Regions from separate parts of the Exiguobacterium sp. RIT341 genome, predicted to be linked through region 1. Evidence: riboswitches for the same ligand, from Rfam matches in the RefSeq annotation. Region 1 holds a riboswitch; each other region holds the start of a gene.
The links. A riboswitch is a leader RNA that binds a small molecule or an ion and turns the genes downstream of it on or off. The one in region 1 is predicted to bind thiamine pyrophosphate.
Positions count from the first base shown of each region.

Region 2: it holds a riboswitch for thiamine pyrophosphate, as region 1 does, so the genes downstream of both, BW42_RS06200 (thiamine phosphate synthase) here and thiT (energy-coupled thiamine transporter ThiT) in region 1, are expected to answer to the same signal.
Region 3: it holds a riboswitch for thiamine pyrophosphate, as region 1 does, so the genes downstream of both, thiD (bifunctional hydroxymethylpyrimidine kinase/phosphomethylpyrimidine kinase) here and thiT (energy-coupled thiamine transporter ThiT) in region 1, are expected to answer to the same signal.

Region 1 covers NZ_JFYW01000001.1:448,462-459,434, reverse strand. The annotation lists gene recG (ATP-dependent DNA helicase RecG) at 1-348, opposite strand, end outside; gene sdaAA (L-serine ammonia-lyase, iron-sulfur-dependent, subunit alpha) at 332-1,228, opposite strand; gene sdaAB (L-serine ammonia-lyase, iron-sulfur-dependent subunit beta) at 1,233-1,895, opposite strand; gene BW42_RS02255 (DAK2 domain-containing protein) at 1,996-3,669, opposite strand; gene BW42_RS02250 (Asp23/Gls24 family envelope stress response protein) at 3,695-4,057, opposite strand; gene rpmB (50S ribosomal protein L28) at 4,341-4,529, shown strand; gene BW42_RS02240 (amino acid permease) at 4,670-6,073, shown strand; gene BW42_RS02235 (thiamine diphosphokinase) at 6,129-6,731, opposite strand; gene thiT (energy-coupled thiamine transporter ThiT) at 6,733-7,293, opposite strand; TPP riboswitch at 7,354-7,463, opposite strand; gene rpe (ribulose-phosphate 3-epimerase) at 7,486-8,142, opposite strand; gene rsgA (ribosome small subunit-dependent GTPase A) at 8,145-9,050, opposite strand; gene pknB (Stk1 family PASTA domain-containing Ser/Thr kinase) at 9,076-10,973, opposite strand, start outside.
Region 2 covers NZ_JFYW01000001.1:1,169,842-1,180,814, forward strand. The annotation lists gene BW42_RS06155 (AAA family ATPase) at 1-94, opposite strand, end outside; gene BW42_RS06160 (exonuclease SbcCD subunit D) at 76-1,197, opposite strand; gene BW42_RS06165 (hypothetical protein) at 1,408-1,647, opposite strand; gene BW42_RS06170 (hypothetical protein) at 1,879-2,250, shown strand; gene BW42_RS06175 (hypothetical protein) at 2,382-2,738, opposite strand; gene BW42_RS06180 (ThiF family adenylyltransferase) at 2,861-3,868, opposite strand; gene BW42_RS06185 (thiazole synthase) at 3,865-4,629, opposite strand; gene thiS (sulfur carrier protein ThiS) at 4,632-4,832, opposite strand; gene BW42_RS06195 (FAD-dependent oxidoreductase) at 4,829-5,773, opposite strand; gene BW42_RS06200 (thiamine phosphate synthase) at 5,770-6,360, opposite strand; TPP riboswitch at 6,447-6,549, opposite strand; gene nagZ (beta-N-acetylhexosaminidase) at 6,606-7,826, opposite strand; gene BW42_RS06210 (OsmC family protein) at 7,823-8,248, opposite strand; gene BW42_RS06215 (MFS transporter) at 8,439-9,623, shown strand; gene BW42_RS06220 (DoxX family protein) at 9,750-10,238, shown strand; gene BW42_RS06225 (hypothetical protein) at 10,267-10,560, opposite strand; gene BW42_RS06230 (hypothetical protein) at 10,639-10,973, opposite strand, start outside.
Region 3 covers NZ_JFYW01000011.1:98,461-109,433, reverse strand. The annotation lists gene BW42_RS14175 (YkvA family protein) at 4-423, shown strand; gene BW42_RS14170 (formate/nitrite transporter family protein) at 459-1,295, opposite strand; gene BW42_RS14165 (hypothetical protein) at 1,479-2,081, opposite strand; gene BW42_RS14160 (YitT family protein) at 2,218-3,084, shown strand; gene BW42_RS14155 (hypothetical protein) at 3,286-3,924, shown strand; gene BW42_RS14150 (metalloregulator ArsR/SmtB family transcription factor) at 3,969-4,337, opposite strand; gene BW42_RS14145 (hypothetical protein) at 4,396-4,737, opposite strand; gene thiE (thiamine phosphate synthase) at 4,851-5,489, opposite strand; gene thiM (hydroxyethylthiazole kinase) at 5,479-6,246, opposite strand; gene thiD (bifunctional hydroxymethylpyrimidine kinase/phosphomethylpyrimidine kinase) at 6,227-7,030, opposite strand; TPP riboswitch at 7,146-7,256, opposite strand; gene BW42_RS14125 (murein hydrolase activator EnvC) at 7,321-8,598, opposite strand; gene BW42_RS14120 (murein hydrolase activator EnvC) at 8,801-10,246, opposite strand; gene mce (methylmalonyl-CoA epimerase) at 10,511-10,921, shown strand; gene BW42_RS14110 (type 1 glutamine amidotransferase domain-containing protein) at 10,969-10,973, opposite strand, start outside.

The DNA of each region.
Region 1 (10,973 bases):
CTTGCCACTGACCGTCACTTCTGCTCCGAGTTGCAATTGGTCTTTGTAGAATGCCCGGTTGAACATCGTTACGGTCACACTATACCGTTCTTCAACGAGCAGACGGAACGTTAAACGATTCTTTCCTTTGCCATAATAGCGCACAAGTGGTTCAGACTGGACTTGACCCGTGAACTTGACTTTATCCTCATGGATTGCTTCCGTTAGACTTCCCGTCACGAAGTCGTCATAACGAAACGGGACGTGCTCGAGCACGTCCGCAACGGTGAGAATATTCATCTCTTCTAGTTTTTTCGCCAAATCCCGTCCGACACCTTTTAATGTCTTGACGTCACGTGATGGATTCATTCGATAACTCTCCGAAGATTTTCGCTTCGAGCCAGCGACCCGTCGGCGTATTCGCGAGTCCACCTTTTGCTGTCTCGCGAAGCGCAGACGGCATCATCTGACCAATCTCATGCATGGCTGAGATGACTTCATCACACGGAATCCGTGACGTGATTCCTGCGAGTGCCATGTCGGCAGCGACAACAGCATTCGCCCCGCCCATCGCATTGCGTTTCACGCATGGCACTTCGACGAGTCCTGCGACAGGATCACAGACGAGTCCGAGCATGTTCTTCAGTGCGATCGCAAAGGCATGTGCTGACTGATCCGGTGTTCCGCCCGCCATCTCAACGATGGCAGCAGCTGCCATCGCTGTTGCTGAACCAACTTCTGCCTGACAGCCACCAGCCGCTCCGGAGATCGACGCATTGTTCGCGACGACGAAGCCGAACGCACCGGATGTGAATAAGAAGCGTAGCATTTGCTCACGCGTTGGGTTTAAGCGATCTTTGACCGCAAATAACGTACCTGGCACGACGCCGGCACTCCCTGCCGTTGGTGTCGCACAAATTTTTCCCATCGCAGCATTGACTTCATTCGTTCCGATTGCTTTACTAACGGCGTCCAGTAATAAATCACCGGATAATCCTTTACCTGAAGCACGGTACCGCTGGAGTAAGACAGCATCTCCACCAGTTAAACCTGTCACCGATTGCACACCGTCGCCATCAAGTGAACGAGCGACCGCATCTTCCATCACTTGTAGGTTTCGTTCCATCATCGCATAGACTTCATCTCGCTCCAAATGACGAACCGTCATCTCTTGTTCGATCATGACTTCCGAAATTGGAATATTTCGTTCCGTCGCGATGGCGACGAGTTCTTTAACGGATTTGAACATTTCTTCACTCTCCCATCATGACGGCACGCTCGACTTGAGGTAACCGATCGATTTCTTCTAACACATCTGCCGTAATCCGGTCATCAATCTCAATTGCCATGAGTGCTTGTTTTCCTTTTTCGTGCCGTGATACTTCCATATGCCCGATGTTGATTTCGTAATCAGCCAAAATGCTCGTCACAGCTGCAATTGCTCCGAACCGGTCATGGTGCAAGACGACAAGTGCCGGTCCCCCACCGGACAAACGAAGCGGTACGCCATTTAATTCCGTGATTTCAATCGTTCCCCCACCAATTGAAATACCGACCAATTCAAACTCTTCTACTCCATTCGTCAAATGGACACGAGCCGTATTCGGATGATCCGTCAACGCTTCACTCGTCTCGAAATGAATCTCAATCCCTTTCGACTTCGCGATATCGATCGATTGCGGAATCCGGTCGTCAAACGTATCGTATCCGAGAACACCGCCGATGATGGCGACATCCGTTCCATGTCCACGATACGTATCAGCGAATGAACCGTAAAACGTGATGTGGATGACAGTAGGCGTTTCCCCGAATAATTTACCCGCCATCAATCCAATCCGTGCAGCCCCTGCTGTATGCGAGCTCGATGGACCAACCATGACTGGTCCGATGATGTCAAAGACGCTACGATATTTCATTTCTTTTCCCCTCTCTATGAAACAAACGAAATCCCACCTCTATTATCGCAGATGGTGGGATTCGTGAAAAGGCTAGTCGCCCTTTTTCAGTATGATGGTTTTATTCGACGCTTAAAATGTACGAATAAAGTGGTTGTTTGCCGTCGTGGACTTCCACTTCAGCATCCGGATTAACCGATTCGATGTACGCGACGAGGTCGTCGACTTCTTCTGTCGAAACGCCTTCACCGTAAAGAACTGTGATGATTTCGTCGTCCTCTGTGACGAGTGTATCGACCAGTTTCTTGACAGCACCAAGACTCGAAGTGTCCGTAGCAACGATTTGTTTTTCAGCAATCGCCATGTGATCGTCTTTCTTGATTTCAACACCATCAATATTCGTATCACGAACGGCATATGTGACTTGACCCGACTTCACAGCTGCGATCGCATCCTCCATGTGTGCTTCGTTCTCTTCAACAGTCGCTTCCGGATTATAGACGATCGTCGCCGCCAAACCTTGTGGGACTGTCTTTGATTTCACGACAGTTACGCCACAATTCGCAACAGAAGCTGCTTGTTCAGCGGCCATGATGATGTTCGAGTTGTTCGGATAAACATAGACATGTTCAGCGTGTGCATCCTCGATCGCCTTGACGATGTCTTCCGTTGACGGGTTCATCGTTTGTCCGCCTTCGATGACGACACTGACACCGAGTGATTTAAAGAGTTCACTGATACCTTCACCCATTGCGACTGTCACGAGGGCTGCTTTCACTTTTGTCTTCGGTGCAGCGACTGGAGTGACTTGGTTCGCGCCCTCTTCTTCGAGGATCGTCGAGTGTTGTTGACGCATATTTTCAATCTTAACAGCAACGAGCTCACCGAAACGTTGTCCTTTTGTGATGACTTCTCCTGGCGTTTCAACGTGGACGTGAACTTTAAGGAGCTCTTCGTCCGCGACGACGAGCAACGAATCACCGAATTCCGCTAATTCGTTCCGGAATGCTTCTTCACTGAACGGCGCATTTGCTAACTTGTCATCTTGGAAGCGAACCATGATTTCCGTACAGTAGCCGTAATGGATCTCTTCTGTCGACATGAAGCTTTGAGCCGATTTATGATGCTCTGCTTCGACGAGTGCTTCCATGACTGGCGCATGTGGCTTATCAAGTTCTTTTCCTTCGAGTGTCGCGAGGAATCCTTCATAGATACAGACGAGACCTTGACCACCTGAATCAACGACACCAACTTCTTTTAATACAGGAAGAAGGTCAGGAGTTCCGTCAAGCGATACTTTCGATGCTTCGACGAGTTGACGCATCAACTCTAAGAAATCCGTCGTCGTTTCAGATTGTGCGATAGCAGCGACAGCTGTCTCACGGGCAACTGTCAAGATCGTTCCTTCGACCGGTTTCATGACTGCTTTGTATGCTGTATCGACACCTTTTTGTAACGCATCAGCGAACTCTTTCGTATCAATCGTTGCTTTTCCTTCGATTGATTTCGAGAATCCACGGAACAATTGACTTAAGATGACGCCAGAGTTTCCGCGCGCCCCCATCAATAATCCACGTGCGAAGACGTTTGCGACTTCCGATACAGAATCCGAAGTGGACTTACCTGCTTCTTTTGCACCTGAAGTCATCGTCAAATTCATGTTCGTTCCCGTATCACCATCTGGCACAGGGAAGACGTTCAATGAATCGACGAAATCTGCGTTTTGATAGAGATTCGCCGCGCCATTTTGAATCATCTTGACTAACTGCGCTCCTGTTAAACGATCTACACTCACTAAAGTTTCCTCCTCTATTCCCGCCTTAGACATTCGTCAAGCGGACTCCTTGGACAAAGATGTTCACAGATGTCACGTCAAGACCTAGTGCCTGACTGAGCGTGTATTTCACGCGACTCTGTACGTTGTTCGCCACCTCTGAGATTTTCGTTCCATAGCTTACGATGATATGCATATCGATATGGACCTGCTCTGAAGCCTGTCGAACGATGACACCGCGTGCAAAGTTCTCACGTTTTAAGAGTTCAGCAAGACCATCCTTGATTTGAGACTGGGATGCCATACCAACGACACCAAAACATTCCATTGCTGCGCCGCCCGCAAGTTGCGCGACGACATCATTATCTACATCAATCTTTCCATAGGTCGTTTTCATCTCGATCGCCACCTGAGTAGCCCCCTTTGAATATTGTATTCTTCTCATAATTCTACTATAAGGACCTACTATTGAAAAGTCGCCGTACTGACTATACAATGAATAAGTGAAAAATAGTAGCGGTCAAATGAACTTTTACCATCATCCTCATCCATTATTTTAAATTTCGAGGTTGTCTGTCAAGTTTTTTTCTTGTCAGCTACTTTTTTTATGTTGCAACCGCCCTGACACCATGCTAAGATAGCAAAGTGTCTATTAGGACGAACGCAAAACAACATAAAAGGAGGCGGAACGCATGGCACGTAAATGCTACGTTACTGGGAAATCGCCAAAGTCGGGTAACAACCGTTCACACGCATTGAACAAAACAAAACGTACTTGGGGAGTCAACGTACAAAAAGTACGTATCCTCGTCGACGGTAAGCCGAAAAAGGTTTGGGTTTCAGCTCGAGCTCTTAAATCAGGTAAAGTCGAACGCGTATAAGGCGCAACCACCGGATGGGAATCTTCCCTTCCGGTTTTTTTATGCCCTCATTTATTTTTCTCATAAACTAATTGTCGCTTTTATTGAAAACGCTTACAATAGGAACGTACTTTATTTTGTCAGAATTGGGGGAAGTCATCATGCAACTCAAACGAGAGATGACGAGTCGACACCTGTTCATGATTTCACTCGGCGGAATCATCGGAACAGGCTTATTTTTAGGGTCAGGGTTAACGATTTCACAAGCAGGACCTCTCGGGGCGGTCCTCAGTTACATCGTGGGTGGGACCATCATGTATCTGACGATGTTATGTCTAGGAGAATTAGCGGTCTATCTGCCGGTCTCGGGGTCATTTCAGACCTATACGACCCGCTTCATCGGACCAGGAATCGGCTTTGCCGTCGGTTGGATTTATTGGCTCGGCTGGGCCGTGACGGTGGCACTCGAAATCACAGCTGCCGGCAGTTTGATGGATCGCTGGTTTCCGAATGTACCCGTTGTCGTCTGGTGTACCATCTTTACGGTCTTGTTGTTCGGTCTGAACGCCGTCTCCGCCAAAGCATTCGGTGAAGCCGAATTCTGGTTCTCGAGTTTGAAGGTCCTCGCGATCCTGTTCTTCATCATTCTAGGTGGCGCTGCCTGGTTCGGCTGGTTACCGATGGAAGCAGATCGCCCAACATCGTTATTTGCGAACTTTACGGCAAGCGGTTGGTTTCCGAACGGGATTCTCGGTGTCTTGACGACGATGATTGCCGTCAACTTCGCCTTCCAAGGAACGGAATTGATCGGTGTTGCGGCTGGGGAGTCCGACACGCCCGAAAAATCGATTCCAAAAGCGATCCGCAATACAGTCTGGCGGACGTTCATCTTCTTCGTCTTATCGATTACGATCGTTGGTGCATTAATTCCGTATGAAACAGCTGGCGGAATCAGCAGTCCGTTCATCATGGTCTTTGATGCGATCGGTATTCCGTACGCTGCTGATTTGATGAACATCGTCGTCTTGACGGCACTATTGTCCGTCGGAAACTCCGGATTATATGCGGCGACTCGGATGTTATGGGCAATGGCGCAAGAAGGGATGATTTCAAAGAAATTATCTTACGTCAATGCACGTGGTGTGCCGATGCGGGCGTTGCTCTTTACGATGATGTTCGCGATGTTATCGCTTCTGACCGCATTTTTCGCAGAAGATACCGTCTTCATTTGGCTCTTGTCCTTAGCCGGACTCGGGGCTCAAGTCGGCTGGATTTCAATCTCTGCTTCGCAGCTTGCATTTCGTCGTCAGTTCGTCCGAAACGGACACGATGTATCCGAACTGAAATTTAAGACACCACTCTATCCGGTGTTACCACTGATTTCGTTGACACTTAACGTCGTCGTCCTCGTCAGTCTTGCGTTTCAAGCGGATCAACGAATCGCTCTATACATCGGTGTTCCTTTCTTCCTTGTCATGTGGGGAAGTTATCATCTCTTCGTCAAAGGAAAACATCTATCCGCTCAAAGCGACATCCGTGTCGCCCCTTCTCAACTCGAAGAATAATTTCATCTAAAAAGAGGCCGCGGAGTCATCCACGGCCTCTTTTTGTATGATTGTTCTATTCCTTAAGCGTCCGCATCATCAATAGTTCTCCTTGATGGAGCTCTACCTTCGCTTCTGACGTACTCCATTCATTACTGACGGTCAAGGAACCTCCGACCGGTACTGGATGTGTATCAAGTGGATATTTGACTCCGGATAAGCTTAAAGTCGATGGTACGAGTGGAATGAACGAAAGATAATGATAGCTTTCGGCTTCGACTGCATACGTTCCCTCAGCCAAGTATCGTACCTCTTCTCGTTTCGTCACGAGTCGTGCCTCTGGGTATCGCTTCAATAGATATACATTTTGGACGGTCATGTCGAGCCGCCCACCTGTCGCCCCGATAATGAAGGTATCCTCAAACTGTTTCTTCTCTGAAACTGTACGAAGTGCCAGTTCGAGATCCGTTTCATCTTTCTCGGCCGGATGAACGATTGCCCCTTCAGGTACATAACCAAGCGAATCAAAATCACCAATCGTCAGGTCGCATGTCAGCCCAAACAATTCAATCGTCTGAACACCACCGTCGACACCGACGATAAAGTCACCTGGCTGACAAAACGTCCGTAAATCCGGCACTTCTTCTTGAGGACCGGCGCACACGAGAATCGTCCGCATCTCAGACGCCTCGTGCTGAATAACGTAGTAAACGTGGCGCAGTTGTAAAGAGGAGACCCGCGACGACACCGCATAAAACATAAGATGGTACCATGTATGTCGCGTTATAAACTAATGAATATGGCACGACTGGACCTTCTGCATATTTCGCGAAGAACACGATTCCGCTGATGACATGACAGATATAACGGAGTCCTGCGCCTAATAACGTCGCCAGGAGAACGAACGCCATCAAGCTTTTCTTTTGTCCATTGCGTGCGGCTAGTCTGACTTGACGCGCGAACAGACCACTTAATCCGACGACACCATACGCAATCGTATAGTCAAGCATCGGTTGAACGATCGTCAAGACTTGTGGAGCGAACATCAATTGAATCGTACCGACAAGCGCTCCCGTGACGACCCCTCCGACGACCCCGTGGCGAAATGCCATGACGAAGATCGGTAACATCGCTAAGCTGATCGAGCCACCTTGTGGCATTTTGAATGGAATCAGTAAATCAAAGACGACTCCGAGACTGGCGAAGATGGCAATTTCCATCATCATTTGTAACCGTTTCATGCTATTTTCCTCCTTCATTGTACGAGAGGACGCAAAAAGGCAGTACGACGAACGCCGTACTGCCTGCGTGCGCCACATCCCTACGTCCGTTTGAACGGAACAGGTTCGAAGGGTTAAAGTCTAAAAGACTCCTCTCAGCCGCTTTTCAAGCGACACCCCTTGCGGTCATCATATTTCGTTTTCTCGTTCTTATTATACGGCAGCCCCTTGACGAATGCTAGTGATCGCTTCCGCATAATCTGGTGCATTGTAGATTGCTGATCCCGCGACAAGAACGTTCGCACCGTTTTCGATACAAAGTTTTGCTGTTGCCGGGTTGACGCCACCATCAATCTCGATTTCAAATGTCAGATCACGATCTGCTTTCATTTGTGCAAGTGATGCGAGTTTTGGCATGACACTCTCGATGAAGGCTTGTCCACCAAAGCCCGGATTGACCGTCATCAATAAGACCATATCGACATCCTCAAGGACGTGTTCAATCGTTGATAATGGCGTGTGAGGATTCAAGACGACCCCTGCTTTTGCACCAGCTAGCTTGATTTGTTGTAAAACACGATGGACGTGGTTCGTCGCTTCGACGTGGAACGTCACGATATCTGCCCCTGCCTTAATGAAATCTTCAACGAAACGTTCTGGCTGGTCAATCATTAAATGGACATCAAGGACCATATCCGTCTTTTGACGTAAACTGCTGAGCACAGGTAGTCCAAACGAGATATTCGGTACGAACTGACCATCCATGACATCGAAATGGATATAGTCCGCGCCTGCTGCCTCGACTGCTTTGACATCACGCTCAAGATTCGCAAAATCTGCTGATAAGATAGATGGTGCAATTTTAATCATCTTCAATACCTCCGGGCTCGATTCTTGATTTCGTCTATAAACATACCATAGTTCTCATAACGAGAGGACATGATTTCTTGTGCTTCGACGGCTTCCTTGACGGCACATCCGGGTTCATTCAAGTGCAAACATCCTCGATACTTACATTCGTCCTGTACAGCCACGAATTCAGGAAAACTCCACCGTACATCCTCGATTTCCATATCATACGGAAAATCAAGGTTCGAGAAACCTGGTGTATCAGCAATCAAGCCTTCGGCAAGTGGCATCAACGTGACGTGACGTGTCGTATGCCGTCCACGTCCGAGTGATTTCGAAATCGCACTCGTCTCTAAGTCGAGTGTTGGTTCAAGTGCGTTCAAGAGCGAACTTTTCCCAACACCGGATTGTCCGGCAAGAACGCTCGTTTTCCCGGCCAGTAACGGACGGACTTGTTCAACACCTGTCAATGTCTCACTTGATGTCTCGATGACCGTATAACCAATCTTCCGGTAAGCGGCAATTGCCTCTCTAACTGCAGGACCTTTGACATCATCAAGCAAGTCCATCTTCGTTAACAGGATGACGGGTTGGATTTCCTTCGCTTCGATCAAGACGAGGAAACGATCGAGCAAGTGCGCTGAAAAATCAGGTTCTGCAGCCGAGACGACAAGCAACGCTTGATCGATATTCGCGACAGGCGGGCGTACTAAAAAGTTGTCCCGCTCCTTCACTTCGAGAATATACCCGGTCTCACTTTCGATATGAAGAACGACTTCGTCTCCAACGACTGGACTGATGCCGCGTTTTCGGAAATTCCCTCTTGCCCGTGAACGGACCTCTCCTTCTGGTGTCATGACATCATAAAAGCCACCCTGCAGGCGTATGATCGTTCCTTCTCGATTCTCTTCGATGCGTTGTTCCGTCATCCTATGCACTCCTTTTTCATCACATTCACTGTGCGTCTTTTGCTTGATTGTACGTGATGGTTTTTGAACGATACACCGTATCGTCTTTATAAATCGTAATCTTGCCTTCTTCTCCCGGATCAATCGTCACCGGCACGTCGAATGTCTCATCTTGGTCAATTGATTCCTCGATGACGGTCCGCTTCCCTTTCGCATCTTCCGTCTCAATCCGGATGACTTGTTTCGGTGGTTCCTCGTCCTCGTTCTCGCTGACCGCGTCATAGACGACCTTTTCAGGGAACGTCGCTGTCAACGTTTTTTCTTCCTCACCTTTTGAGATGAAGACCGTCACGGAGTCGTTCGGTTCGACTTGAGTCCCTGCTTGTGGGAATTGACGGATAACTTGATCGAGTTTCACGTCGCTAGAAAATTCTTGCTCGAACGTTCCATCGAGCCCTTTTTCGTCCAGGTAGGCTTTTGCTTCGTCACTCGATAAGTTCGTCAAATCCTTCAACTCGAAAGAAGATGTTCCTTCCGAGACGGTGATCGTAATCGTTTGTTCTTTCGCGATGACCTCCGTACCAGCCGAGATCGATTGCCGGATCACATTACCTCGCTCGATTTCATCCGACTTTTCACGTTCGACCTCGACTTTAGCAAATCCAGCTTCTTTTAACGTCGCAATTGCTTCTTTTTCAACATCATCCGTTACATCTGGCACTTCGACCGGAGCACTGCCGGTTGAGACGACCAAATTGACTGTTGAGCCCTTTTTCACCTGCGCGTTTTCACGCGGTGTCTGACTGATCACGTCTCCTTCATCGACCGTATCACTGTTTCGTTCTGTCGTCTCGACAACAAATCCAAGTTTCTCAAGCTTCGTTTCCGCTTCATCTCCATCCGTTTTGACGACGGACGGTACCGTAACGGTAGGATCCGGCCACATCGCAAACGTCGTAGCCGCTCCACCGAGTAATACAAGTAATAATAGGATGACCCACCAGCGTTTTTTCTTTTTCTTTTCTGACGGTTTCGGTTGAACGGTCGTGACGACAGGTGTGTCCGGTTCCGCTTTTGATTCTTCTGGCACTTGTACAGGTGATAAGACCATCGTCTTTTCCATCTCATCCTCTTCTGCACCTCGGATGCCTTCACTTGCTCGTTCGTCAGACAACGCCGTCACCATATCTGCCTTAAAGGCTGCGACGGACTGCTGACGGTCATGCGGTGCTTTTGCGAGCGCCTGCATGATACAGTTCTCAAGCGCTTGTGGCACTTTCGGATTCAAGACGGATGGACGACGCGGTGTATCTTGCAGATGCTTCAAAGCGATCGCAACCGGTGAATCACCTTCAAACGGGACTTGTCCTGTCACAAGTTCGTATAAGACAGCACCAAGCGAATAGATATCCGACTTCTCATCGGCAAATTTACCTTTAGCTTGTTCTGGCGAGAAGTAATGGACAGACCCAAGGACCGACATCGTATGCGTCAGAGTCGCATTCGACATCGCCACAGCGATTCCGAAATCCGTTACTTTGACGGTACCATCCTCTCGAATCAACATGTTTTGCGGTTTGATATCGCGATGGATGATTCGGTGTGCATGGGCATGATCGATCGCATCACAAATTTGAGCGATGATATCGACGGCCTGCGGCACAGGTAATGCTTGATTTTCACAAAATGTCTTTAATGTCATACCATCGATATACTCCATGACGATGTAATAGATGGCATCTTCTTCGCCTACATCATAGACGGCAACGATGTTTGGATGATTCAAGCTGGTAGCAGCATGCGCTTCACGTTCGAATCGACGAATGAACTGTTCGTCATGCGAAAATTCAGTCCGTAAAATCTTAATGGCAACATGACGCTTTAAAATCTCATCATAGGCTTGATAGACATTCGCCATCCCGCCACTTCCAACTAGCCGTTCTA
Region 2 (10,973 bases), 720 kb from region 1:
CGAACATCGTCCGTCCAGCAAGTGCCGTGAAATCAATCGTCTCTTCACCAGCAAACGGACCAAAGGCGCGTAATGTCAGTCGTTCTGGGCGCATGTCGCTTCCTCCTTCAAGACGGCTCGCATCGCTTCCGTCGGCTTCTTCTCACGAACTGCTTCATAAAATTCACTGAACAGATCCGCAACAGAAGCATCCTTGACCTGCTCACGCGATGCTTTGACCGCCCGCGTACTCTCGCGGACGAATCCGATTCGCTCGAGGTGCAGGATGTTCGGATAGATTTTTTTCAGCTTGCCCATCGGATCCATCAAGGCTTCGCCGTCCGTCAGGTTGATTTTTAAATAATCATCCGTGACTTGCGTCGCAACGAACGCAGGATCCGTCAATTCATCGAGACTACCAGTCAGTTCTCGCAAATCACGTTTTGGTGCAAGCGGTTCGAATCGACGATCGAACGTACCAGTATCGTTCAACGTCAACACATCGACGCCTTTGACGTGATGTGCTTCTGAAAACGAATATTTCAAGAGCGATCCGCTGTATCGGACCGTCTCGGATTGAATTGCAAGCGGGTTGTGCAAATGACCGAGTGCTGTATAGGTAAACGGTGCAAACTGGCTCGCACTAACTTGCCCTGCCGTTCCGACGGATAATTGCCGCTCCGAATCTGTCTCGAGTCCACCGATGACAAAGGCATGACCGACGAGAACACTCGGTCCGTCTGGGACACATCCGGCAAGGATCGTCCGCATTGCGTCATCATGCGTCTTAATCGTTTCATCATTGTGCACATACCGGACGGTCGCAGGATCAGCGAACGGCACCGGGTAAAATGATACTCCCTTGATCGCGACCGGCTTGATGACCGGCGTCAATTTTCCAACAAGGTGTAGACCCGCCCGTTGAAGTAACGTCGTTCCGAAACTTAACCGTTCGGCTGAATCATGATTTCCGCTGATCGCAATGACCGGTATGTCCCGGTCAAGAATCAGAGCAGCGAGCGTCTCATCGAGTAGTTCAACGGCTTCTGTCGGCGGGACGGCACGGTCGTATAAGTCACCCGCAATGACGATTGCATCCGGTTGTTCGCGATCGACGAGTGTCAAAAACTCGCTCAGGACCGCCCGTTGGTTCCCGAGCATCGACTCGCCATGAACGATTTTACCGAGATGCCAATCGGCAGTATGTATCCATTTCATCTTCATCACACTCACTTTTTAAATATAGTAGCTTAAGTGTAGCATGCGAGCGTTCGTTCTGCGACGAACATCCGTTTGGAACACTAAAAGCAGAAGTTATTGTGTTGCATAATGAATCAGCCGTACATGCTGAAGAAACAAACAAAGTGTAGTTCTTCTCGATTAAGAGAAAAACTACACTTTATGTTCAATAAATAATAGATAAAATGCTTACGCTTTATCTACAGTATGTTTTAGTTTTATTTTCCCATCTGAAACAATCAAAGCAATTCCAATGATACATTCCAAAATAATGATCCACCAAATAATACTCGGAATCATATCTATCGCATCACCTTCGACACTATTATATACTTCTAGCTTTCTAAGAAAATAAAACTCAGCTAAGTATATAGATAGCCATAGTTTAGTTAAAGCTACCAATACAAAACAGAACCCCATCTTACGCAATTCAAACCCTCCAATTACTAATTCACTTATAATTGTTTTACTTTAACACTATATCTCTATTTATAACCATAATAAGAAGTAAATTAAAAATATGTACTCGATCATCCAGTTTTTTATAAATCAATAATATGTCTATTATAGAAAATTTTATTGTTTTTTGAGACCAGCATACTTTAAAGAACTGTTAAAATACAATACATACATCTCATTAGATAACTTGGGGGGAAAAGCATGAAGAAACTTATACTGTTGACGGTATTATGTACTACTTTGTCAGCCTGTGGCATCAACGAGTCTAAACTCAGTTTTAGTGAGTTAAAGACAATACCTAACGATTTACAAACGAAACTTGATCCTGATTCTACTTTGCAATTGATCAACACGAAGGACGATACTTCTTATGTTGTGTATCACACAAAAAAATCAGTTGCTACTGATCTCGAAGCACAAGAAGATACGGTGAAGATAAAATTAGATGAATCTAACGATACTAGTAAGAATGCGCAACAACACGTCTATCAATTAACATTAGATCCTGAACATGAAATCATCGATGTTTACGTAAACGGTAAATCTACCGCGTTTGATAACGTAACTAACTGATAAATCTAGAAATATCAAAATAGAAACAATATACATACGAAAATCCCTTCTTTTCTTTGTGAAATGAAGAGGTTGCAAAAAAAAGCAGGAGGCAAATGCCTCCTGCTTTTTGCGCTTTCACAACGAGCGTATTACTTCGTCCGTTGCTTTCTAAAACGTTGGACGGAACGAATCACAGAAACTGATCCGCCGATGATCGCACCGACACCAACGACGATGCCTGTCTTAAATTTTTTGCCCGTTGGTTCGGATGTATGCGTTGCTTGATTGTGTTCAAAAAGTTGTTGGAGGGGCGACGACGTCTCGACTTCGAGAATCTTCGATGCATCCTGATGCACATCTTCTCTACGTTCGACACTACAAGGTGACAGATAGAATGGGTTCAAGTTCGTCCGGTACCGGTCCGGATTCCAGTTGGCTTGCTGGACAACCGCCTGTGTTTCTTCCGTCTGTGCTTGATCCTTCATCGGATCGAATTCTTGTTTCATCTGAATCACTCCTCTTCACGTTCAAAACCTGTAGACCGATTTATGTCTGAAGTCTTATTTACCTGTTTTTTAAACATTTAAAACATATATTTTTAAAATTAGTTTTACTGTTTTATGAACGTTTATCCGAAATAGGCGTGATACAGTCGTTTTGCTTTAACAGGATCCGCTTCACCATGAATCAAGACACGACCATCTCGAAAGGCGACCATTCGATGCTCATCCGTCGTAAACGCCAGCAAGTATGGGTTATGGGCGGAAATCGACGCAACCGGCTGGAGGCGTTGTTTTAATTGTTCGAGATCTCGCTGTCCGTCTCCACGGATTTGAACGGCATCGCGACCGCACAGTGCCGTGAAACGCACCGTTTGATTCGATAAATAAGGATAAGACGGCTCGATGCCGCACGAGGGACACTCTGTTTGCTTCAGTGACTGGACGTTGATTTGTTGGAATGTATTCGACCACACGTCAAAGGCAAGCAGACGTGTCCGCAGCGCGTCCGTCTTCCCGCTCAACCACTTCAACGCTTCCGTCACTTGTAGAGAGGCGACCATCTGAACAGCTGGACCGATGATTCCCGCCGTATCACACGTCTCCTGATCACGTGGTAATTGATCGAGCAGACAATGCAGACATGGCGTCTCTCCCGGGCGAACAGTGAAAGTAATCCCGTAACTGCCGATGCAGCCGCCGTAAATCCACGGAATCGAGCGCAACAATGCCATATCGTTCATCAGTAAACGAATATCGAAATGATCCGTCGCATCGATGATGAGATCGATATCATCGAGAAGCCACGTCAGCGCTGCTCGGTCGACATCTAATACATGTGCTTCGATCGTCACCGTCGAATTAATTGCTTCAAGCCGCTCTTTTGCAGCAATCGCCTTCGGTACGCTGTGCCGTGCATCATCCTCCGTATAGAGTTGTTGCCGTTGTAGATTACTCCACTCGACATAATCGCGGTCGACGATTCGGACGACGCCGACACCAGCGCGAACGAGTTGTTCTGCCGATGCTGTTCCGAGTGCCCCCATCCCGATGATTAGTACCTTTGCTGTTGCGAAGCGTGCTTGTCCTGCTTCTCCGATCGGTTGAAATCGAGTTTGACGTGAATAACGTGTCATCGAATCAATCCACTCGTTGGACTACTCGCGACTGCATACTGTTTCTTCTCGATTCGTCCCGCTTCGTAGCCGAAGCGCCCTGCTTCGACGGCTAGTCGCATCGCGTGCGCCATCTTGACTGGATCCTGGGCATGGGCGACAGCGGAGTTCAATAAGACACCATCCGCTCCCAGTTCCATTGCATAGGCGACGTCAGTGGGTGAACCGATGCCAGCGTCGACGATGACAGGCACCGTCGTCTGCTCGATGATGAACTTTAGGTGGAGCGGATTGAGGATGCCTTGCCCGGAACCGATCGGTGACGCAGCCGGCATGATGGCATGACAGCCGAGTTCCTCGAGTCGTCGTGCAAGGACGACGTCGTCCGATGTATACGGTAAGACGACGAACCCTTCTTTAAGTAACTCTTCAGAAGCCCGTAACGTCTCGATTGGGTCAGGTAGTAATGTCTTATCGCACCCAATCACTTCGACCTTGACCATGTCGCACATACTGGATGCCCGCGCAAGTTTTGCTAGCCGAACCGCTTCTTCCGCTGTCTTCGCACCAGCCGTATTCGGTAGTAAATCATATTTTGTTAAATCAAGCGACTCCAAGAAATTCGGTTGTTGTTTGTCGAAGAGATCGAGCCGCCGGACGGCGAACGTCAAGATTTGTGAAGCGGACGCATCAATTGCCTCTTGCTGCACCGTAGCATCCGTATATTTCCCCGTTCCGAGTAATAACCGTGATTCGAATGTCTTTTCTCCAATTTTCAACATCTTTATCCTCCTCCTACGAAATGAACGATTTCGAATGTGTCATTGTTCCGAACGACCGTTTGATTGTAAGCTCCGCGGTCGATGATCTGTCGGTTCTGTTCGACGATGACGAGTTTTTCCCCTAAGCCAAGTTGCGTGAGCATATCCTCAATCGTCTCAATCTGTTCAATGGTGTGGTCGTTGCCGTTAATCGTAATATTCATCGGACTTCCTCCTTTAGGATCAACCGTAATGTGTTTGCCAAAACTTCCGCTGTCGCCGGTGCGAGTAATATGCCATGCCGATGATGCCCCGTCGCTATAAAGATCCGACGGGATGAATCGGCGACTCCGATATATGGCAAGCCGAACTCTGTTTGTGGTCGTACGCCTGACCAGACTTCTTCGATGATTGCATCACGGATCGGTGGATAGAGACGCTCTGCTGCTTGAAGCAGTGACGTGACTCCTGCGACACTAACACCGATCGTCTCGTCTTGCGGTAGTTCGGTCGCACCGATCAATATCCGTCCGTCCGCTTTCGGTACGAGGTAGACGGCGTCATCAAACAGGATCGAGCGTAACGGCTGACCCGCGAGACGGACTGCGAGACACTCCCCTTTGACCCCATATGTCGCTATCGAAATGCCAGCTGTATCGAGCAAGGCTTGGGACCCGCGTCCGGCTGCAACCGTCACCGTTCGTCCCGTCCACGTTCCCGTGTTCGACTCAACCCTAATGAAATCATTACTCTCCTCGATTCGCGTGACGTCCACCTGTTCTTCGATTGGTACCCCACGATTTCGTAAGACATGCATCAATGCAGTCGTTAGTCGTCGCGGATCGATTTGACCGACCGATGGAAATAAGTATTCTTGCCCATTTCGTTTCAATAAAAATGGTTGTTCCCGGTAGCCACAATCGATCCCGGTCTCGCGCGTGAGGCGTCGCGCAAGTAACGGATACAGACGGCGACTTCGCGCGGCAAGCGTATGCAATTCTTCTCTCAGCTCGATGTCCGTCGCAAGCATCCCGGCAGCCGCCCGACTCGTCCCTTGTCCGCATGTTCCGCGATCAAGGACAAGAACGGATTCGTTCTGACAAGCGAGACTGTAAGCAAGCGTCAAACCGATGACTCCACCACCGATGATGATGTGATCCGTCATACCCGTACCCCCTGATAACGCTGAATGGCAGCATGCGGGTCCGCTTGACCGAGAATACCGGATAAGACGGCGATTCCGCTTGCACCGGTCGCTGCGATCTCAGGAATGCGATCAGGAGTGATCCCGCCGATTGCGATGACTGGTTTCGTCGTGAAAGTAACGACTTGTTTGAGAGCGTCGATCCCTCGCGGTGGCACGTTTGGTTTCGACGCTGTCGGATAAATATGACCGTACAGCAGTCGGTCGGCTCCTTCTGCTTCTGCCGCAAGTGCTTCTGCCAGAGAGTGGACGGATTTCCCGATGATGAGATCCGGAAAGTGACGCCGAACATCGCGGACACATAAGGATCGTCGAGTCAACTGCACACCGATACCAGCGACATGAGCGACGTCGACCCGGTCATGAACGGTTAATTGATTAGGCGAATACCCTTGCGTAAGGAGCGCTTCAATCAAATCTAGCAATTCTGCTGCCGACAAATTCGGTTCTCGAAGATGAAGCTGATCCGTATATGGTTGAAGCGATTGAAAGGTTTCCACTCCATCACGTGGATTGATGGATCCCGTCGAAATCAGATGTAAACGCATCATATTCTTCCTTTCGATACGAAAAAAGGACCACTCCCGATGTTGAAGGGAGTGGTCCGAAAATGCGCTGAAGCGCTAAGGATATCTAAGGTTTCGAGCCACTTCCCTCCGCTAGTACGAACTAGATCAGGTTCAAAGGGTCCGGATACTTCCGTCTCAGTCTGCTGCGAGACTCCCCTAGTGTCTTTTCGTGTTTAATTGGCTTGCCCCATTAGTCTAGCATGAGTCGCTTTGCTTCGCTAGTCCTAGTTGAGCGCTTCCACTTGCTGAATAAGCTCCGATTTCGTCGGTCGCTGTTGCTTCTGGCTGTCGGCATAGGTCTGCTTCAGCTTTAAGATCCGCATCACTTTAGCATCGAGCATCTCTGACGACAACGTTTTTTCTTTAACCGCTTGCATCACTTCGGTGTGAACCTTCGGATAGGCACCTGCTTCCGAAAACATCGCCATATCAGCTCCATTGACAAGTGCCTGGCGTGCCGCTTCCGCGAGACCATATCGTTTCGTGATCGCCCCCATGACAAGGTCATCCGTGATAATGACGCCCTTGAATTCGAGTTGTTGACGCAAGAGGTCAGTCAAGATCGGCTTCGAGAGCGAAGATGGATTTTGGTCGTCATACGCGGGATAGAGAATATGGGCGACCATCACCATCTCGGCGCCCTCTTGAATCGCTTCTTGGAACGGTAACAGTTCCGTCCGCTTCAGTTCTTCCTTTGATGCTGTCACTTTCGGCAACCCGACATGGGAATCGACACTCGTATTGCCGTGACCGGGAAAATGTTTGACGACCGGAATCGTTCCCGTCTCTTGCATCCCGTGCATCAGAGCCGTACCGAGAGTCGCGACGGTCTTCGGATCAGCACTTAACGCACGGTCGCCGATGATTGGATTGTTCGGATTGCTATTGACGTCAAGGACCGGTGCGAAGTCCATGTTGAACCCATAAAACCGTGACAGGTGACCGAGCGTACGTCCGACGTCTTCCATTTTTGCAGCATCTGCACCTTGCGCCATCCGTTGACTCGTCGGGAGACGTAACCGTTGATCCGGTACCCGGCTGACCCGTCCGCCCTCTTCATCAACCCCGACGAAGGCATACGGTTTTTGGTTCGTTTCTTGAATGGCACGCGTGAACGTCAAGAGTTGATCTTCTGACGTAATATTCCCACCAAGCAGTAAGACCCCACCGATCGCATGCGTCTGCAACAATTTCCGGTCAGCTGCTGAAAGTTCCGTGCCGGCAACTCCGATATAGAGCAGTTGATCGATTTTTTCTGACGTCGACATCGCTTCAAGTTGTTGCTTTAATCGTGCTTGTTGTTGTGCTTCCTTTGTCGGCTCAGGCTTTGGTTTCTTCGCCTCCGTCGGTTGCTTCGTTGCTGGTTGTGATGGTTTCGTTGGTTCCGTCGTCTCCTGCGCACACCCTGCAAGCAACAGGCAACCGATCAGTAATACTTTCTTCACAAAGGATCCTCGCTCCGGACACCATTGATGGAATAATAGACGGAAATTTCAGCGTTCAAGGATTGCGAGACCGAACAATATTTATCTTTTGATAACGAGATGGCGCGACGGACTTTATCTTCCGGGAGATCACCTTCAAGCCGGTAATGAATCGAGATCGACGTAAAACGCCGCGGATGATCCTCTGCCCGTTCCCCTTCGATATCCATTTCGAAATGAGTGATCGTCAAGCGCATCTTCTCTAAAATCGAGACGATGTCGATTCCAGTACAGCCGGCAACGGCATGTAGCAGCAGTTCAGTCGGTCGTGGTGCTTGATTTTCGCCACCGTTCTCCGGTGCTGCATCCATCGCAAGATGATGCCCTGATTCCGTCTGTCCACTAAACCCCATCTGTTTGTTCCATGTCACTGTCGCTTGCATCGTTTCCACTCCTTTGTCAGTAGTCCTCTTCTGTAGTATACGCAAAAAACAGCAAGCCTGGAAATTCACACGCTATTTCGAATAATGGTTCTTTTCCCGAATTCTCGCTTTGCGATACCCGACGAAATCGTTTCATGCTATCCTGTTACTCATAGTTTCGCGCGCAAGCGCCAGAATTGAGGAATCATCCATGTCACCTACTACTCGTTTAAGTCGACGCGATTGGCTGTTGATCGCCACGTTGTCGCTCCTGACGTTCGTTCTCGGAACAAGCGAATTCGTCATCGTCGGGATCCTCGCTGAAATCTCCTCAGCCCTTGATATCACGATCGCAACAGCCGGTACGCTCGTCTCGGCATTTGCCATCTCCTTTGCGATTGGTACACCGATTGTCATGTCGCTGACCGGTCACTTGGAACGGCGTCGCCTGATTCTACGTCTGTTACTCGTTTGGGTCTTACTGAACCTTGCCAGTAGTTTTGCTCCAAGTTACGAAGTATTGCTCGCCACCCGCATCCTGACAGCCATCCTGACCGGTGTCTTGATCTCGCTCGCAATGGTCGTCGCAAGCGATGCCGTACCTGTTGCGAAGCGCGGTGTCGCCGTTTCGTTCATTTTCGGTGGTTTTACACTCGCGAACGTCCTTGGTGTTCCGATCGGTACGTTCATCGGTCAACACGCTGGCTTCGCAGCCACGTTTTGGCTGACGACCGTCATGGGAATGATTGCGTTCCTCGCTGTGTGGAAGATCGTTCCCGTCCAGCAATCGACGGGCTCCGGTTCAATCAAGGAGCAGCTTGGATTGCTCGCTAATCCACGGATCCTGATTGCCTTCTTCATTCCGTCGTTCGGCTTCGGAGCAACTTACGTCGTCTACACGTACCTCGTGCCGATCCTGCAAACGGAACTCGGCATCGCGAAGACATGGATTAGTCCGATCCTGCTCGCTTACGGTGTCGTCTCGATCTTCAGTAACATCCTTGCCGGCAAGATTGCAAGTAAAAATCCGATGGGTCGCTTACGGTTCGTCTTCGTCGTGCAAGCAATCGTCCTTGCTGCATTATACTTCACGACAGTATCCCTTTCACTTGGTCTGTTTAACATCGCCTTGATGTCATTGATGTCGATTTTATTGACGACTTCGACACAAATCTACTTGATTGACCTCGCCGAAAAGTTCAATCCGGAAGCAAAAGGACTCGCCGCTTCCTTGATGCCGGTTGCGAGTAATGTCGGGATTGCCTTCGGTTCGGCACTCGGTGGCATCGTTTATGCGAACGGTCCGATGATGAACACGGCACTGGTCGGTGGGCTTGTTGCGCTTGTCGCTGCTTTATTAACTGCAATCAGTCATCGTCTCGATCAGCGGTCATGAATGGCTACCTTATCCTTTTTTGTAACAGGTCGATGACGGTTCGATGACGTTATGATGATAGTCCCTATCTTACTGATGATTTTTCAGTATGATGGGGACTATGTTGTAGTAGAGGAGTGTCTGAAAGTGAAATCATTACACATCATCGGAATCAGTTTATTGACAATCATCCGGCTCTGGCTCGGAATTCAGTGGTTCATCGCCGGAATCGGCAAGTGCATCAATGGCTTTGATGCAAAACCGTTTCTTGAAGGGGCGCTAACGAAAGCGATAGGCGAAGACGCACTCGTCAGTTCGTGGTACGCGACGTGGATCGAGCAACTCGCCTTACCAAACGTCGGGCTGATCAACGTCTTGATTCCGTTCGCGGAACTCGTCGTCGGGATCTTGTTGATTCTCAGTCTGTTGACTGTTCCTGCACTGGTCGTCGGGAGCATCATGAATCTCAATTACTTACTTGCTGGAACGATTGCGTTAAACCCGTTGTTCTTAGCAGCCTCAATCGTCTTACTTGCTGCAGGACGCTTTGCGTATCAAATCGGTATTGATCACTGGATCATGCGCTGGTATCGTTCGTCGCAACAACCACATCCCCTCGACCGGATTCCGGTCTAACGAAAAAACTCTCCCAAACGCGGGAGAGTTATTTTTTTTGTTGCTCGAGAATCGTCTGCTGTGTCGGAACCCCGCCGACTGGGACTGTCCGCTCGAGGAACAGATAAGGTTTGCCATCGACTTCAAAGCGACGGTCACCGAGATAACGCGCTGAACGTCCATCCATTGCAAGCTTTTGTTCGATTGCTGCGACATGTTCGTCGAGTGAATAAAACCGATCGTCAAACGTCAGCGTGATGTTTTTCTTACGGTATCCGAGTAAGAAATTGTAATAGAACCAGTACATAGCACCTGCGAAGATGACAAAAATCAAGAATTGCATGTGAGTTCCCCCCTTGTATAGTCTTTATACGTTGGAAGAAAACTAAAAGTTTCAAAAATTTTACTATTTTTTCATGATTCAGTTGATGGTCATCTCGTTGAGCTGAAGGTCACTCTTAGGTGTATTGTATTTAATCGTTCCTTCATATCGTACCTCTTCTGTCTGAGGATCTAGCACGATTACCGATACGCCATTTTTCTTTGTTTCGATAAAGGAATAAACTAGGTTGTTCTCAATGATTGTCGACGTATGCCGTTGAACTTCATTGGCATCTCGTTTAGGTAAATCATAACGATGCTGCGTGAATTGCTTCGTTCGTAAGTCATATGTCGACCATTTCACTTTCGTTTCAGTCATGTTCTCTGTCATCCCTACGACCGCCCCTTCGTTTATCACACGTGTTTCCCACGCAT
Region 3 (10,973 bases), on a different contig from region 1:
ATCATGGAATTCACACCCGGAGATTTTAAATCAGCTTATACGTATTTTCACCGACAGGCACTCGATCTCGTCGGTGATGAAAAAGCACAACAAGAATTGTTGATTCGAGCAGAAATCGGACTCGCACATCTGACACAAGATATCGCGTCTACGGAAAGTTCTGATATCGAACGCGAGGCAGAACTCGTCCTTTATTTCCAATTAAAACAACTACTCGAAATGCTTCGTGCCCTCTATCAGAAAAAATTCGAGATGCATGCGGAGCAAGAACAATTATTGCTAACGGCAGTTCTGTACTTTACGTCTCCTGTTGACGCCTTACCGGACGATAACGTCCTCGGACTCTTTGATGACGCACAAATCGTCGAGACGATTTACGAAGAACTCGCCGCAGATGTTGATCGCTTTCAACATATGGAATGAATGAAAAAGCAGCTGTCGCGACAGCTGCTTTTTCATTATGCATTTTGTTTAGAAGCGATATGAACCGGTGCCGTAGATTGACGTGATTCATCTATTTCTAGTTTTTCTTTATTCAACCACGTATAAATCATTCCCATGAAGACTGCTCCACCGATGATATTCCCAGCTAAAGCCGGTAAAAGATTGTGCATGGCTCCTGCAAACGTAATCGTATCCGGATGTGGCACGATTAATGCGATAGAGAACAATGCCATATTTGCGATGACATGATCAAATCCTGATGCGAAGAAGACTGCGACAAGTACCATCATCATCATGATTTGCGCTAACTCATTCTTCATGTTCTTCGGAATGAAAATTGCTAAACAGACCATCCAGTTACAGAAGATTGCCCGAGTAAAGATTTCCCACGTCGAATGATGAATTTTTGTTTCCGATACAGCAAACAACCAATTGTTCATTCCAAGTTCCTGTAAGATACCTGTTTGAGAGAAGAGTAGTGCGAATGCTAATCCTCCAAGACCATTTCCGATCAGACAAATCAACCAGACTTTCATCGTATCCATCTTCGTTGTATAGCCGCGCATCGTTGCCGTCGTGAAATACATCGTATTCCCTGTAAACAGTTCTGCACCGCCATAAACGATCAAGACGAGTGCCACTCCGAACGTCAATCCACCGACAAGTGTCGCGACAGGTGATTCTGCCATATACAGCCCATTAATTGCTTTTAAGGTAAAAATGATTGCAAATCCAATGAATATCCCCGCTAACATGGCACGAACTAAGTATTCGAGAGGACGCAGTTGTAGCATACGTGTCGACTTGATTGCTTTATTCCGTAATCCTTCTAATGCTTCTACCTCGTTCATTGTAGAAACCTCTCTTTCTTTTGTTCAACACTTCACAATGTTTATTCATTTATTATGATACTTCCATCTTAAGAGATGTTCAAGTCTTGAATCGACCTGTTTTATCGTTTTCATAAAAGAACGAGATGTAAACGATATCATTGTGTCGAGATTGTGAAAAATGCCTTTTCTTGCTTTATACAATTAATTAGTTTGAATCGAAAATCCTGATGCGAAACGCTCGAAAAAGGTTTGTCGTCTGGAGGCATCAAGCACATATCCATCGATGACGACACGATTAAAACGTCCAGACGATGACGTAGCGCGTTCGATGTCAGATGGTGTATAGATGTCGAACGCGCTACGATCTATCTTAAAATCAGCTTTCGAATAGGGATCGGTATAGTGAATTTCAAGATTGGTCAAGTCAGGAATCGTCGAAAATAAAACGAGCGTATGATGCATAAGTACTTTTGATAAGCGAGCGTTCAAGAAATCCTGATTCATTTGTAATGTACCAGTATCGGTCCCGATCCAAGCACGCCGTTCTTTGCCTGTGACGTCATAAGCGAGCCGTAACGACTCTCCTTCGACATCTACCTGTTTTAATTCTGATGAAAACGGGAGTTGTTCAGCTAATTGGCGAACAGCTACCGTATTCATCATGGAAGCACCGACTTGTCTCGCTACGAGATCACCATCATGCCAAATAGATCGTTGGTTTTCTTCGTCTGGTTGTTGAAAAAGACGAATCCCCACCAATACGCCTAAACAAATACAGCCTATAATCAAGAATGTTTTCTTCATTTTCATCACCTTCCTAAAAAAACTTACCCTTTTTCATCTTTTTTCATAAGAAGGGTTGAAATTTTATGCATATGGGCGTACTCTTGCAGGCAGATACTCACAGAAGGAGGAGCATGAGGTCACTCATCATAATGCCATGACTACAACACACCCACAGAAAAAGAGAGTTGAAAAAATCAGTTTTTTAATCATAGGTACGTTGCTGTATTCCCTGTACATCAGCTTACTACTATCTCCAAATGATATCGGATCAGGTGGTATCATGGGGATCACGCTTGTCATTCAAGAGCTTTTCCACACTCCAATCGGATTAACCCAATTGCTCTTAAACATTCCCCTTTTCCTTTTAGGTTTCCGTTTCTTACGAAAGCGATTCATGTTCTTATCTGGCATCATTGTCGTTGCCTCTTCTTTTTTAATCGACTGGATTCCGACTCAGATCGTTCCCGAGTCGTTGAATGATCCGCTTGTTGCCTCCATCTTTGCCGGTCTAGTCTCTGGTCTTGCAATGGCATTGATTTTCTTTGGTGGCGCATCGACTGGTGGACTCGATATTCTTGGAAAGTTTTTCTTTGCTCGTTTTCATAATTGGCCACTTCCTCGCATATTTCTGATGCAAGATCTTGTCATCTATATCTTGGTATGGTGGGTCTTCGATTTGAAACACGTTATGTATGCTCTTATCATGAGCTTCGTTCGCGCCAAAGCTCTTCAAACGGTTTACAGTTTTTATTCCGCTTCTAAGCAATGTATCATTATTTGCGAAAAGGCGGATGAAATAAATGAAGTCATCACAAAAGAACTTGGTCGTGGTGTGACGATCCTTGATGCACGGGGAGGATACTCCAACCGAACGAAGAAAATGGTCTATGTCGTCGTTCAAAATAATGAAATCGTCCGTTTGCAAGAAATCGTTTCTTCTGTCGAACCTAACGCGTTCGTTACGTTCTCAGAAATCCATACTGTTTTTGGGAATTATAAGGAACATTCGTATTCGTTTTAAACTCAAGCGCAGCCTAGCTGTGCTTTTTCTATTTCGTTTACTTTAAAACAGCTTCTCGTATTGCACCAGCTTTCCTGCTTTTTTATTAGGAATACTGATTTTTTTACTTTCTTCTCCCTATTCAAAAAATGGACAGGCTTCACTTTTTTTGCGATAGTAGTTAAGCTTATGACATGTCTATTTATTTAAAGGAATGATTGCATGCACTCACTTTGGCGTCAGCGTATTCTGCTGATCCTTTTGATCAGTTTATTCGCTTCTATCCCAATCATTTACGCACTATCCGGTTATCGGACGATTGCAACGATAACAGAGCAAATGAAGGATCATGACATACCGTTAATCAATCAAGTGGACCAGTTGGTTGAACATAACCGAGATCGTGCCAATGCGGTGCGTGGTCTTTTATTGTATGAAGATAGTCGTTATCTCGAACAGTATTACTTTTCTACTTCTAAAATTCATGATTTACGAAACAGTCTAAATCAATCGTCGACCACGCCAGGAGCAATCAAGGATTTACTACGTCGCAATAATGTCTGGGAGTCCGAGATTGAACGAGTATTCGTCGTCTATGAGCGTCAGAGTCCAACGGCAGCAAAGCGCCTTGCCAAACAAACGACGCAAACGACACAAACGATTCTCGAGGACTTATCTCGTGTGAAAGATGATTTGTATAAGACACTTCAAGCAAAATTACAACAATCAGATACTTTAGTCGCTACATATAAATGGATGTGTCTCAGTCTCTCTATTCTGTCCTTTTTATTAATTAGTGCGACGATCTTTTTTTCCCACCGGTTCGCACCTAACAAGTCAGACGAATCGTCCTTAGAGTAAACGAAAAGCGCAGCCAAAGCTGCGCTTTTCGTTTACTCTAAAAATTATTCAGATACTGCTTTTCCCTCTTGTACATGCTCCATCGCCATATGAACAAGCGACGACACATGATGGTCATCTAAAGAATAATACACGACTTTTCCATCTTTACGAAACTTGACGAGCCCTTGTTTCAACAGGGAGCGAAGATGATGAGATGCTGTCGCAATCGAGCAGTCGACAGAAGCAGAGACGTCACAAACGCACAATTCCTCTTCGATCGTCAACGCATAAACGATTCGTAGTCGTGTCGCATCTGAAAGGATCTTAAATAATTTTCCGATTTCAAGCGTCGGAATCGTATCAACGACTTGTCCAATCTCAGACGCACGCTGTTCATCAATAGCAATCGTTTCACAACGGGGAATGTCCATGTCCGTCACCTCGTTTCTATTTCTATATTGCACCATGAGAAACAGGACATTTGCAAGTTCAGCGCATCCGCCTACGAATGAGCCAAAATACAAACCATCCCCCTACGTAATCACCGATATCCCAAACGATTCGATTTTGATCGACCGCACGTACACCGATATCGATGATCTTCGTACTCTCCAATCGATTCCTATAACGCTTACGTAATCGAGAAGGAATCGGGAGACGAAGCAGTATTCGATAATAGATGTCTAAGTGGGTGTGTCCCCAAATTTCTGTAGCGATCGAACTTGTCTTGATATACAACGGACGTTTGTAGCGTCTTTCATACTTTTCCTTCAGCAAGAGAGCCATTTCATAAGATACACGATTAGGACGCGGAAATAAAATTTTCCCCAAATGGTAGATCCCCCGATTATCCACGCGAATGATTTGTGGTTCCAATCGATACCGGATCCAATAGCCCCGAAAACGGATCGTCTGCCATTTCAATACAATCACCTCTGAACGGATTATACCCTGTTCTGAAGAGATTGATGCCATTCCCATACAGCATCTGTCATATGTTGTGCAGCACGTCGTCGATCTTCTTTAGCAAAAATTTCCGAGATGACCGCATATCCTTCTAATGGGATAGGAAGAGAAGCAACATTCGTTGCCGTAATTCCACCAATGCCGATTAAAGGTAAGCGCACGGCTTCGCGAATCGCTTGAAGCATCGTGTGTGACATCGAGTCGGCGTCTGCTTTCGATGACGTCGCAAATAGAGAACCTACACCTAAATAAGATGCTCCATCTCGTTCTGCTTCAATCGCTTGCGCGACGGTTGCTACCGATACGCCGATCACAGTGTTCGGTAAGAGACGTCGCGCTGCGGTTAGAGGAATATCTTCTTGTCCGATATGCAAACCAGCTCCGACAAGTAACGCAATATCAATTCGGTCATTGATAATCAAAGGAACATCATGACGATCCGTCAATCTCTTTAACCGGACTGCCTGTTCGAAGAATTCCTTTCCCTGCGCTGTTTTTTCCCGTAATTGTATAATCGTTGCACCACCTAAAATCGCTTCTTCAACGACCGTTTCGATTGCGACTCCCGGATGATATCGACGATCTGTCACCGCATAAATGGAATAATCAATTGACATGTTCTACCACCTCCATCAAATCTTGCTCCGTCATCAGACTGATTGCATTGAACAACTCTCGTTTGAAATTACCTAGACCTTTTTCTGATGCTGCCTGTTCTCCTGCTTTTCCCATGATAAATGTTCCGTGGACTGCTGCCTCAAACGCAGAATATCCTGCACCAAGAAAACTCGCAATCAAAGAAGCTGTCATACACCCCGTACCTGTGACGTCTCCGAGACGCGGCGTACCTACTTGTAGTTCCACTTCGCGCATGCCGTCCGTGATGTAGTCGATTGGACCTGTGACGACAATGACGGACTTTTGTTTACGAGCGAATGCACGAATGATTTCTCGATCCATGATCTCATCACTAGCAGCATCGACTCCTTTTGTTCGTCCATTCTCCCCAAGCAATGTCTTGATTTCTGAAGCATTTCCTTTAACGACCGTACATCCGAGTCTACTCAATTCTTTTGAAAAGGACGTACGCAATGATGTAGCTCCCGCTCCAACTGGATCAAGGATGATCGGAACGTTCAAGCGTCTCGCTTCGCTTGCGGCGAGTCGTTGAGCTGCTTGCATGTCTGCATCAATTGTTCCAATGTTCAAGACAAGAGCTTGCGCAAGTCGAACCATCTCTTCCACTTCGCGAATATCCTCCGCCATGACTGGAGATGCGCCAACGGCGAGTGTGACATTGGCGCAATCATTGATCGTGACTGTGTTCGTCAAATGATGAATGAGTGGTTTGTGTTTAAGAATGGTCGTAAACATGTGTATCCCTCCAAAGTGAATGAAAATGATGTGTCGGTCCAATCCCTTGTCCGAGAGCAAATCCATGACGAATCGCCTCTGTAACATACTTCTTGGCCTGACGTACACTGTCCGGTAAAGCTTCTCCAAGTGCCATCCGTGCCGCAATCGCTGCAGATAAGGTACAGCCTGTTCCATGAGTATGTTGATTATCTAACCGATCTGATGTGAAACGGTATTCCTCTTGCCCGTCCCATAATAAATCCGTGGCAGCTCCCGGTAGATGTCCACCTTTTAGCAAGACGGCTCCAGTCTTCATAGCCAACTGATGCATCGCCAGTCGAATCTCCTCTAGATTAGTAACTGACTGCCCTGTTAAGCGCTCTGCTTCCGGTAAATTTGGTGTGACGAGTGTCGCAAGTGGCAGTAACTCCGCGATTAGTGCTTCCTCTGCCTCCGTCCGCAATAGGGCATGCCCGCCTTTTGCGACCATGACAGGGTCTAGTATGATCGGAACTGTCTGTTTGCGAAGATGTGTTGCAATGACGTGAATCGTTTGTGCATTCGAGACCATACCGATTTTGATAGCATCCACACGAATATCTGAAAAGATTGAAGCTAATTGGGCATCAACGATTTCCGATGATAACTCTTCTACTGCTTGAACGCCCAGTGTATTTTGAGCCGTTACCGCCGTCAAAACACTCATCCCATAAACGCCCAATGCCGAAAATGTCTTTAAATCTGCCTGAATTCCAGCTCCACCACCGGAGTCAGATCCCGCAATCGTCAATACATGTTTCATATTTTTCTCACCTTTCCATCGAGCAATGTAAGGGAGTTGTTACCGACAAAAAAAGCGTCGACCGCTGTAAAAAAGCAGTCGACGCTATACGAAATCGTTATCCAACCATTTCGGTATCCGTTCGGCTCAACTTTCCTACGCTGGTATTATCCAGTTCAGGTAATAGGGTCGAAAACAGATTGGTTTTCCTCTCAGCCGGATTCCTCCAGCTCCCCTAGTTGCTCAAGTATTCATTTCGCCTTAACTGTAGCATAGCGGCAAGAAAAAAACGAGCCGAAGCTCGTTTTGAATTATAGGTATGCTAATGGATTAACTGCATTCAGAGGAGAAGAGGCACTGTACTGATAGCCTCCGACATGTAGTTCGAAATGCAAGTGTGGTCCTGTTGAATTCCCAGTACTACCAAGTGTTCCAACTTGCTGACCTTGAGAAACTGTTTGTCCTGCATGAACAGATAATGAACTCATATGAGCGTAGACTGTCGTATAGACTTTTCCGTCAAGGAAGTGAGAAATCATGACGTGATTTCCATAAGGCCCACCACCTGAAGCTGTAATGACCGTTCCAGCTGCTGCTGCGACGATTGGTGAGCCGACCGAACCACTGAAATCGACACCATTATGGAACGTATAGCCGTTCGCACCGCTTGCTGGTCCAAACCCTTGTGATACGCCACCAGAAGATGGACGAACGAATTTCCCACCGCTCGAAACAACGGGTGGGGCAACTGAAGTAGGTGATTCTGAACTCTTACCTGCTTGTTTTGCTGCTTGAGCATTCGCTTTAGCGGCTTTTTCAGCTGCTGCTTTCTCGGCTGCTGCTCTTTCAGCCGCTGCTTTAGCTGCTGCCTTCGCTGCCGCAATCGCACGTTCTTGAGCTTCAAGTGTGGCTTGTAGTTCTTTCGCGTCTAGAAGTTCTGTCGTAAACTTCGTCTTACCTTTTCGTAATTTTTTAAGCGTAGCACTGCGTTCTTTCATTTGAACTTTCAACGCTTTTTTTTGTTCGATTAATGTTTTCTTCTCTTCAACCTGCTCCGCCTTTTTTTCAACGAGCGCTTGTTTTGCTTCCGCTAGCTTTTGTTGGGTTGCGATGTAATCCGAAATCATTTTATCATCTTGCTCCGCGATTTTTTTCCCTGCCATGACACGACTAAATAAATCACCTAAATCCTTCGATCCAAAAATGACTTCTTCCCATTTGATTGAGTTTCCATCGTTTTCTTGGAAGACACGTAGACGATCACCGAGTAGTTCTTCTTGTTTTTTCAACATCTCTTCGTAGCGAACGATGTCTGCTTTTAATTCATCGATTCGCAAATTCAATTTCTCGATTTGTTTATTTTTTTCGGAAATCTGAAAAATCTTTTCGTTGATCGCTGCATCGATTCGATTGATTTGACGTTGTTCTTTCGAAATTTTCGACTCTTGTTTTTTAATTGCTTTTTCTAATTTACGTTGTTCTGCGGCATTTTCAGCCTTTTTTTCTTTGATCGTTGCTGCTGCAATTGGTTGTGTTCCTGTTATAAGTAATGCTCCTAAAACAATGGTAGAAATTAGTTTTTTTAGCATATATCGTTTTCCTCACTTATGTTTTTCATATTTTATTATAGTATTCAAGTTTCTCTCATATCTGAAATAGATTATAGCACCCTAATCGTTTCAAAAAAATTTCATTTACATTTCAAATGAAAACGTTTTTTTGTAATATAATCATTTATTTTTTGAAAATCGCAAAAAAAGAACCGCTGCATAAGCAACGATTCTTTACTGTTTAAAACATCGTCATTGGGTTCACTGAGCTAGCTGGACCAGTTGCACTATAGCTGTATCCACCGACGTGGATTTCAAAGTGTAAGTGTGGACCAGTTGAATTCCCAGTACTTCCACGTAAACCGATTTGTTCACCTTGACTGACGCGTTGACCTGCGTGAGCATTGAGTGCGCTCATATGAGCATACAATGTTGTGTACGTTTTACCGTTTAATTGGTGAGCAATCATGATGTGGTTTCCGTAAGGACCACCACCTGATGCTGTAATGACTGTTCCTGTTGCAGCTGCAACGATTGGAGTTCCAACCGGACCACCAAAGTCGATCCCGTTATGGAACGTATAACCGTTTTCTCCACCTGCTGAGCCATAGCCTTGCGTGACAGCCCCAACCGTTGGATGGATGAACAGACCACCGGATGATGGTGACGGTTTAGGTGTCGCAGGTGCTGACGGTGTTGGCGCAGCTGGTGCTGGCGCAGGTGTAGATGCTTTTGGAGTCGATTGTTTCGTCGAACCAGAAGGTTTCGCGGCTTGCGACGCTTTCTCTTGTGCTGCCTGCTGAGCCGCTGCTTCTTTAGCTGCTTGTTGCTCAGCTTCTTTTTGAGCCGCTGCTTGAGCTGCTTCAGCTTCTGCTCGCGCTTTTGCTTCACGTGCTGCTTGAGCTTGACGCTCTTTTTCGATACGTGCTTCACGTTCACGTGCTGCCTTTTCAGCTGCAATCGCTTTTTCTTGAGCAATCAGAATTTGCTGGACTTCTTTTGCATCCATCAATTGTGTTTCAAATTTCTCTTTTTTCTTACGTAATTCTTTTAAGCGTTTGTTTCGCTCTTTTAATTGCGATTCAAGTTCTGCTTGTTGGCGTTTCAATTCTTGCTTTTCAACAACCAATTGTGCTTTCTTGTCTTTCACTTCTTGTTGTGCATCCGCTAATTGCTTTTGCGTATTTTGATAATCCGTGATCATTTTATCATCTTGCTTTGAAATCGATTTTCCGGCCATGACACGACTAACGAGGTCACCGACGTTTTTTGCCCCAAAAATGACTTCTTCCCATTTAATCGAGTTCCCGTCATTTTCTTGCATGACACGAAGACGATCCCCAAGTAGTTTTTCTTGGCGTTTTAATTTCGCTTTATACTTTTCGATTTCCTTTCCAAGTTGAACGATTTCTCGTTCCGTCGCCTTAATTTGACGATCTTTCGTTTCGACAGCAAAGATCTTTTCATTCAAGGCTTCGTCTAATCGATTGACTTCTTGTTGCGTCTTAGAAATTTTTTGACCCTCCTGATTAACGGAAGACTCTAAGTTTTTTTGTTTTTTAGCATTGTCTTGTTGCTGTTGTTCGTTTTTAGCTTTCTGTTCACTTAAATCGTCAGCTGCTGCAAAATGAGGTGCTGATGAAAGAACTAGTGCGGAAACGATGAGCGACGCGAACGTTTTTTTCATGTAGTATTCCCTCTTTTTCTCTAGTAGTATGTCGATGAATTATATGGAATAACAGTTACGTTAAAATTAAATTCTATAATAGTTTTTCTTATTTATAGGAACGTTTTTGATTATAGCATTCATTCCTCTTCCATAATATTTCAGTGATATTTCATTTTAAATAAATTGTTCCTCTTCTATGTAATAGAAAATGATGGAAAACAGCTTCCCATTGCAACTTTGATTCATTTTTGGGAAACTGAAGCGAATGGAGGGAAACATCAGATGAAACTAGATCATACCGGCATCGCCGTTCGCGATATGCAAGAAGCAATCTCATTTTATACAAAAGTACTTGGTGGAACATTAACAAAAGAGTACTCAAACCCCGCACCTGGTGTCGCTTCCAACATCGCCGTCATCGAGTTCGATGATGCGCATATCGAGCTGTTGACACCAACTAGCCAGGATAGTCCAATCGCTCGTTTTTTAAAACAACGTGGAAAAGGAGTCCATCACATTGCCTACCGTGTTGATGATTTAGATCAAGCAATCGCCGAAGCAAAACAACAAGGCTTAACATTTTTAGAAGATACGTATCGAACGACGCCGTTTGGACGACGACTGATTTATATGAACCCTCGTCATTCACATGGGGTTATCACGGAACTCTGTGATTATCCAGAGAACTCATAAAAAAATCAGCACTGCGACAACGCAGTGCTGATTTTTGTTTTATACGATTAGC